Regions from separate parts of the Rahnella sp. P4_A8 genome, predicted to be linked through region 2. Evidence: predicted binding sites of a transcription regulator. Region 2 holds the regulator's gene; the other holds the start of a gene.
The links. Region 2 encodes LexA, which represses DNA repair genes until DNA is damaged. Its sites were predicted from a motif close to TNCTGTATGTACATACAGNA; they were not measured.
Positions count from the first base shown of each region.

Region 1: the regulator LexA is predicted to act here: its motif matches at 1,647-1,666, upstream of AC1DUO_RS15795 (DNA translocase FtsK 4TM domain-containing protein).

Region 1 is NZ_JBFUHK010000032.1:10,347-14,561, reverse strand. It holds gene trxB (thioredoxin-disulfide reductase) at 1-383, opposite strand, end outside; gene lrp (leucine-responsive transcriptional regulator Lrp) at 1,116-1,610, shown strand; gene AC1DUO_RS15795 (DNA translocase FtsK 4TM domain-containing protein) at 1,731-4,215, shown strand, end outside.
Region 2 is NZ_JBFUHK010000008.1:24,587-28,801, forward strand. It holds gene plsB (glycerol-3-phosphate 1-O-acyltransferase PlsB) at 1-559, opposite strand, end outside; gene AC1DUO_RS06410 (diacylglycerol kinase) at 677-1,045, shown strand; gene lexA (transcriptional repressor LexA) at 1,165-1,773, shown strand; gene dinF (MATE family efflux transporter DinF) at 2,072-3,436, shown strand; gene AC1DUO_RS06425 (CsbD family protein) at 3,626-3,835, shown strand; gene zur (zinc uptake transcriptional repressor Zur) at 3,994-4,215, opposite strand, start outside.

The DNA.
Region 1 (4,215 bases), on a different contig from region 2:
AAAGCTTCTTCAGAAGGCAGACCGATATAACGTGCTGAAGCGCCGGTTGCGATGATCAGCGCGTCACAGGTGTATTCACCGCTGTCACCAGTCAGGCGGAACGGACGGTTCTGCAAATCGACTTTGTTGATGTGGTCGAAAATGATCTCAGTATTAAATTTGGTGGCATGCTCATGCATACGTTCCATTAAGCCCGGACCGGTCAGACCCTCCGGATCGCCTGGCCAGTTTTCCACTTCGGTAGTGGTGGTCAGCTGACCGCCTTTTTCCACACCGGTAATTAATACCGGATTGAGGTTTGCACGCGCAGCATAAACCGCTGCGGTATAACCCGCCGGACCGGAACCCAAGATCAATAACTTACTGTGTTTAACCGTACTCATGCGTAATTCATCTCCGCGATGGCGACAAGCGATAAACCGATTGTAGGGAAAACGGCGCAGTAAAAAAAGTAAACTCAGATGTTGTTAACGATTTGTCTGATAGTTTTTACTGCGTAACCCGCGTAAAAAGGATTTCGCCAATATTGATGAGGCAGATAACTGTTTGATGGATAGGATGAAAAACCAGCATTCCGGCGACCGATCGTTGTGAACGTTGTTCATCAGAACGCGTTAATTTAGCCACAATTCAGGATTGTTTGTAGGGATTTGGCCGAAATAATGGGTGAGATGCGTTGTTATTGTTCATAGATAAAAGACAGCTAAAAAGGGGGCGTCCGCTTTTCAATCTGGCACGTTCTTCTGATTTTGCTTCTTTTACTTTGACAATCCGCTGTGCATTTGCGAAAACATCAGGGGAAGAAGAAATTAACTGCCTGTCTGTGACTTGAATTTATGCAATTGGCTGCTACGGACCCGTCCTGGTATTGCTTTTTGGTTTTTATGTTGCAGCAGGGTTTAGTGAATCAGGTTGGTGGTTTTCAATCTATTAATTTCACAAGGTTATTTCTTTTGAGTATCCGTTTTATGGCCGTGTTCCTTTTGACAGGGGATCAACGCGGCTTTTGGATGCGTAAACCTTAATCATCGGGTCTTCGCTTGGGACAACCCTTAGACATTGAAGTTGGCTGGGGTATGGCAGGTGCAGGGAAGGACAGCAGAGAGACAATAATAATGGTAGACAACAAAAAACGTCCGGGAAAAGATCTCGACCGTATTGACCGTAACATCCTCAACGAATTGCAAAAGGATGGCCGGATTTCAAACGTCGAGCTTTCCAAACGTGTGGGATTATCTCCAACTCCATGTCTGGAGCGCGTTCGTCGTCTTGAACGTCAGGGCTTCATCAATGGTTATACTGCATTGCTCAACCCGCATTATCTGGACGCATCGTTGCTGGTATTTGTTGAGATTACCCTCAATCGCGGCGCCCCGGATGTGTTTGAACAGTTCAATGCGGCAGTACAAAAACTCGAAGATATTCAGGAGTGTCATCTGGTTTCAGGGGACTTCGACTACCTGTTGAAAACCCGCGTACCTGATATGTCTGCTTACCGTAAGCTGTTAGGTGAGACTTTACTTCGTCTGCCAGGTGTTAACGACACCCGCACCTACGTGGTGATGGAAGAAGTGAAACAGACAAATCGCCTGGTCATTAAGACCCGGTAATTGTTCTGGTGCAAAACCTTGTCATTTTAGCTACACTCCTGTGTATCTATACAGCTATGGCGCCGGGGAGTCTCGGCGCTGTTGCTTTTTCTCAGTTCACAGGAACCTGGAGAGCCTTTCTTGAGCCAGGAATATACAGAAGATAAAGAAGTTACCCTGAAAAAACTGAGCAATGGCCGCCGTCTTCTGGAGGCTTTGCTGGTTGTGGTAGCGATTTTTGCTGCTTATTTAATGGCGGCATTGGTGAGTTTTAACCCCTCTGATCCAAGCTGGTCTCAGACAGCCTGGCATGGGCCAATTCATAACTGGGGCGGTGGTGTAGGTGCATGGATGGCCGACACGCTGTTCTTCATCTTTGGCGTATTTGGTTACGCTATTCCACCTATTATTCTGTGTCTCTGCTGGGCGGCTTTCCGTCAGCGGGATAAACAGGATTTCGTCGATTATTTTGCCCTTTCGCTGCGCCTTATTGGCACGCTGGCGCTCATTGTCACGTCTTGTGGTCTTGCAGCCGTCAACGTTGATGACCTGTATTACTTCGCTTCCGGCGGTGTAATCGGCAGTTTGCTCAGTACCGCGATGACACCTTACTTTAATAATGTGGGGGCGACTCTGGTGCTGTTATGCGTCTGGGCTGCTGGCCTGACCTTATTTACCGGCTGGTCCTGGTTGACGATCGCCGAAAAGATCGGTGGTGCCGTGCTGGGTGTAACGAATATCGTGACCAACCGGTCCCGTCGTGACGATGATTATGATTACGACGAGGAGGACGCTCCGCTACTGGAAGACGATGACGCAAAACCGGCTGCTAAAGTCGCGCCGGCCGTCGCTGCTGCAGCGGCTCCTGCAACTGCCGCCGCTTCCGAAGCTGATGAAGATGACGTGCTGTTCTCTGCGCCTTCGGTGAATGAACCTGTGGCGCAGGCCTCTTCTGAGGCTACCGCACCTGCTGCGAGCGCGGCTGTTGCTGAACCGGTACAGGCAGCGGATCCTTATGCTGCTGAGCCGCCGGTTGCTAATATTTCACCGCAGCCAGCACCGGCAACGGCCATTCCGCCGTTATACAATTTCGAGATCCCGGAAGAAACACCAGTTCCGCGCCATCCGCAGCCCGTTCAGCAATCGCCTTCACCAGCGCCAGTTGAGCGCAGAGAGGAAGATGGTCCGAGTCTGGGCAACTGGCAAACTGCCGTGGAGCATTCCCGTTCTCCGTTTGATTTCAGTTCAGCAGTGCCTGATGCCGCTCAGGCGGCCAGCGTGGCGGCCACCGCAGCACTGGCGACCGGCCTTGCACAGGCAGGGCAGTCCACGGCATCTTCCGCTGGTAACACCTTTATGCCAGCCTTCAGTGCTGTGAGCGATGAAAATCCACAGGTGAAAAAAGGCTTTGGCCCTGAGTTGCCGCGTCCTAATCCGGTGCGTATACCTACACGCCGTGAGCTGGCCTCGTATGGCATCAAGCTGCCTTCTCAGCGTATGGCAGAACAGCAGGAACAGGCACAGTCTGCGACGCATAGCGATCCACAGATCCAGGCAGACGTAGAAGCGCTACAGGAAGCAGCATTGCAGCAGGCGTTTGCCGCTCAGCAACAAGAGCGCTATGGCGATGCGGTCACTGAAAATGAACCTGATGAAGAAACTGCCTTGCAGGAAGCCGAATTGCGCAATGCGTTTGCTGCGCGTGAGCAGGCCCGCTATCAGCAGGATGTCGAACCGCTAAGCGGCGTGGTACAGCATCATCATTCACAAAATCAGCAGACTGAATTACCGGCTGTTGCTGATGATTTTGCCGCTGCAGCCATGAAACTCAGCCAGCATGATGCGTTCAGCTTCTCACCAATGGCTGACCTGGTGGACGATACGCCTTCTGAACCGCTGTTTACATTGCCGGCACAAGCGGAAGAAGAACCGCAGGCTGCAACGTTTGCACAACAACCTTATCAGCGCGCTACGTCTTCTGAGCCCGTACAGCATGCGCAGGAATATGAGGCTCCACGACAGTCTTCGCCATCGGCGCAGCCTGATATGGATAGCCTGATCCATCCGTTCCTTATGCGTAATGAACAGCCGCTGGTGAAACCGACCACACCGCTGCCATCACTGGATTTGCTGACCTCACCGCCGGCTGAAGCTGAGCCTGTGGATGAGTTCGCGCTGGAACAGATGGGAAATCTGATCGAAGCGCGTCTGAATGATTACCGCATTAAAGCCGATGTCGTGGGGAAATTGCCGGGGCCGGTAATTACCCGTTTCGAACTGGATCTGGCGCCGGGCGTGAAAGCTGCACGTATTTCTAACCTTTCGCGTGACCTTGCCCGTTCATTGTCTGCGGTTGCGGTGCGTGTTGTAGAAGTGATCCCGGGCAAACCGTATGTCGGCCTGGAATTACCAAACAAGAAGCGCCAGACGGTATATCTGCGCGAAGTGCTGGACTGTGCGAAATTTAAAGAAAGTACGTCGCCGCTGACAATTGTGCTGGGTAAAGATATTTCAGGTGAGCCGGTTATCGCCGATCTGGCGAAAATGCCTCACTTGCTGGTGGCCGGTACGACCGGTTCCGGTAAGTCCGTCGGCGTTAACGCCATGATCCTGAGTATGCTGTACA
Region 2 (4,215 bases):
CAATCGTCTTATCTGTGCCGTGTTCCGTCGCCATATAACGCAGGGAAACGGTATTGGAGAAACGGACGAAACTGTCCCGCCCCAGCCACAGCACAGCGAAAAATTTCTGGATACCGTTCAGCACGCGCAGATGCGGCGTGTCGTCCTGACCTTCACGGCCCGGTGCACGACCAAACATTACCGACACCGGCAACATCTGAATGTCTAAATCCGGATTATTGCGGTGCAAATCAAGGTAGTCGTGGAACAGCTTTACGGACTCCTGCTTCGGCGTGTAATAAGAGAATACGCGCGGGCCTTCGGCTATAAAGACATGGCTTGGTAGCAGGGTTCCGTCAATTTCCAGCGGAATAAGAGGATCAGGCAGATTCTGCGCCAGACATTGCGCACGCAACGTCAGCAAATCGGCTTTGGAATTATAAGGTAATACGTACAAAATCGGCCGCGTCGGGTCTAAATGCAACTCGGTAACCGGATCTGAAGGTATGACCTTGCTCTTTACCAGCAATGAGAGTGGTAAATTCAATAATGTGTAATAAAGTCTACGCCAACCTGACATAAAAACGTGAAGCCTCTTGTTAGCAATTTCGCCGCAAGGATACCAGAAAGATCCGTGGAGATCTGTGGTCATATAAAAGCTAAAATGCTGCAAACACTCTAAGGATCAGTACCCGAAATGGCGAACCAAGTCACCGGATTTACCCGAATTTATAAAGCGGCCGGCTATTCCTGGAAAGGATTCAAAGCGGCATGGCAAAACGAAGCGGCATTTCGCCAGGAGGCCAGCGTCGCTATCCCGTTAATTTTGCTATCTTTCTTGCTTGATGTCAGCACCATTGAACGTATCCTGCTGGTGGGATCCGTCGTGCTGGTCTGTGTCACGGAGTTGCTCAACAGCGCGGTGGAATGTGCAATAGACCGCATCGGGCCTGAGTTTCATGTGCTTTCCGGTCGCGCAAAAGATATCGGCTCTGCTGCCGTACTTCTGACCATCATATTGGCGATTTTTGTCTGGGTCAGCATCTTTTGGTCGCGATGGTTCTGATTTGGAATCTGCATTCCAGGAATCAACGTTATGCCCTGTTTTTATTCAATCTTAGGTTTTCATTGACCGTTTAGCTGTATATACTCACAGCAAGACTGTATAAACAACCAGGGGGCGGAATGAAAGCTTTAACGACCAGACAACAAGAGGTCTACGACCTTATTCGCGATCATATCTCCACCACCGGTATGCCACCAACCCGCGCAGAGATTGCATCACGTCTGGGGTTCCGTTCTCCCAATGCGGCGGAAGAGCATCTTAAAGCGCTGGCGCGTAAAGGTGTTATTGAGATTGTTTCCGGTGCATCACGCGGCATTCGTCTGCTGATGGAAGAAGAAGAAGGTTTACCGCTGATTGGCCGCGTTGCCGCCGGTGAACCGCTGCTGGCGCAGCAACATATCGAAGGGCACTATCAGATCGATCCGGCAATGTTTAAGCCGAGCGCCGATTTCCTGCTGCGTGTCAGCGGTATGTCGATGCGTGATATTGGTATCCTTGACGGCGATCTGCTGGCCGTGCATAAAACGCAAGACGTGCGTAATGGTCAGGTTGTGGTGGCCCGTATTGATGATGAGGTCACCGTGAAACGCCTGAAAAAACAAGGCAGTGTGGTGCAGTTATTGCCTGAGAACAGCGAGTTTCAGCCGATCGTGGTGGATTTGCGCGAGCAGAATTTCAGCATTGAAGGCTTAGCCGTAGGTGTTATCCGCAACGGCGACTGGATCTGACCTTCGTACTTCGAGCTATCTCTGCGTTGGCTGCCTTCGCGAACCCCGGTCACATACTTGTGTATGCTCCCGGCGTTCGCTTAGTTGCCGCCTTGATATAACGCGAATTACTCGGTCAGATATGACTAAGTCAGAAATTGCTGTGTCAGATAGACAAGACTAAAACTAATTGAATATGGATGGCGGCCGCCTCTGGCATCCATGTGAATTCAAAGAGAAATGCGTTTCTCTCATCATCGCCCCTTTCGGGGCGATGTCATTTACAGGCATAACCTGAACCTCCGGCATGAGATTCTCTATGCAACATCATTCCCTGCGACACACACTCAAAAACACCTTTTTAAGCCCTGCCGATAAAGCGCTCTGGATGCTGGCATTGCCGATGATTTTTTCCAATATCACGGTGCCGCTCCTCGGCCTGGTGGATACCGCAGTGATCGGTCATCTCGACAGCCCGGATTATCTCGGCGGCGTGGCTGTGGGTTCGATGATCACCACTTTCCTTTTTATGCTCTTACTGTTTCTGCGGATGAGTACCACCGGCATGACCGCTCAGGCGCTGGGCGCGAAAGATAATCAGCTTCTGGCGCGTGCTTTTGTACAACCCTTCCTTCTGGCTGTACTGGCGGGCGTCATTATTGTGGTATTCCGTCATCCGCTGATGGAGCTGGCGTTTCACATTGTCGGCGGCAGCCAGCCCGTGCTTGAACAGGCGAGGCTGTTTATCGAAATCCGCTGGTTCAGCGCCCCGGCTTCATTGGCGAATCTGGTGATCCTCGGGTGGTTGCTCGGCATTCAGTACGTTCGCGGGCCGGTGATTTTGCTGATTGCCGGGAATTTGCTGAATATCATTCTGGATCTGTGGCTGGTGATCGGGCTGGGCTGGAACGTGCGTGGCGCAGCCATGGCGACGGCAAGCTCCGAGTATTTCACGCTACTCATCGGGCTGTATTTCGTCTGGCGGGTGATGAAACGACGCGGTATCACCGGCGCAGAAATCACCTCCGCGTGGCGTGGTAATTTGCGCCGTCTTCTCGGGCTTAACCGCGACATCATGCTGCGCTCATTACTGTTGCAGCTTTGCTTTGCATCGCTGACCGTTCTGGGCGCGCGGCTGGGCAGCCACATTGTGGCGGTCAACGCCGTGTTGATGAACCTGCTGACATTTACCGCGTTTGCACTTGACGGTTTTGCTTATGCTATCGAAGCGCATTCCGGTGAGGCATTCGGTGCCCGCAACCGCGAAAAACTGCTGAATGTCTGGCATGCCGCGTGTCGTCAGGCCGGGCTGGTTGCGCTGTTTTTTGCTCTGATTTACGCGCTGGCGGGTGGGGCGATCATTGATGCGCTGACATCATTACCGGAATTGCGTGAGCTGGCGGACCGATATCTTGGCTGGCAAATTATACTGCCGCTGGTGGCTGTCTGGTGCTATTTGCTTGATGGCATGTTTATCGGCGCAACGCGTGGGCGGGATATGCGAAACAGCATGCTGGTGGCGGCGCTGGGGTACGGGCTGACATTGTTCACTTTACCGCTGCTGGGCAATCATGCGTTGTGGCTGGCGCTGACGGTATTCCTCGGGTTACGCGGGATTTCACTGGGCTGGATATGGCGTCGTTACTGGCGGCATGACACATGGTTTTCGTCTCCGTCGCACTGATTTTTCAGCTATTTTCAAAGAAATAAGCGCAGCTTTGTCGTTATTTCATGCTTTAGATTAATCCTAATAGTGGTTTTTATCCCTGTTTAAGGAGGATTAATCGAGATTCTCTACTAACCTTTAAAGTGTTAAGGACGAGCTGCAAGACGAAATGCAGTTCATAAAACCCAAGGTAACAGGAGATATTTTATGAATAAGGACCAAGCCGACGGTAACTGGAAGCAGTTCAAAGGGAAAGTGAAAGAACAATGGGGCAAACTGACTGATGACGACCTGACAGTGGTTGAAGGTAAACGTGATCAGTTAGTCGGTAAAATTCAGGAGCGTTACGGCTATCAAAAAGATCAGGCCGAGAAAGAGCTCAATGAATGGGAAACCAAAAACAAATATCACTGGTAAGACGCGACTCCCCCTCGCGTGCCAGTGACGTATCCTGAGATTTAGCTGCTCCTACCCGGAACGCTTCAGGATACGGGTACACGGATGTACCCAACCTCTTCTCTGTACAAAACATCCTCCTCTTACGAGTCACCTTCAAAACCTTAAAACCCGATCATTCAGCGTTTTTTCACCACAATACTGTGGTCGTGATCGCAATGGTCATGGCTGTCGCAGGTTTCTACTACTTTGCATTCTGCACATAAGCCATGCGCTTCAACGACGGAATGGCGAAGCTCAAATCCGGATTCTAATGACAGTTTTGCCAGACGCTCTTCAATGCCGTCGGTGGTTTTTTCGGTAACTAACCCGCAGCGGTCGCAGATAAACAGCGCAGAAGT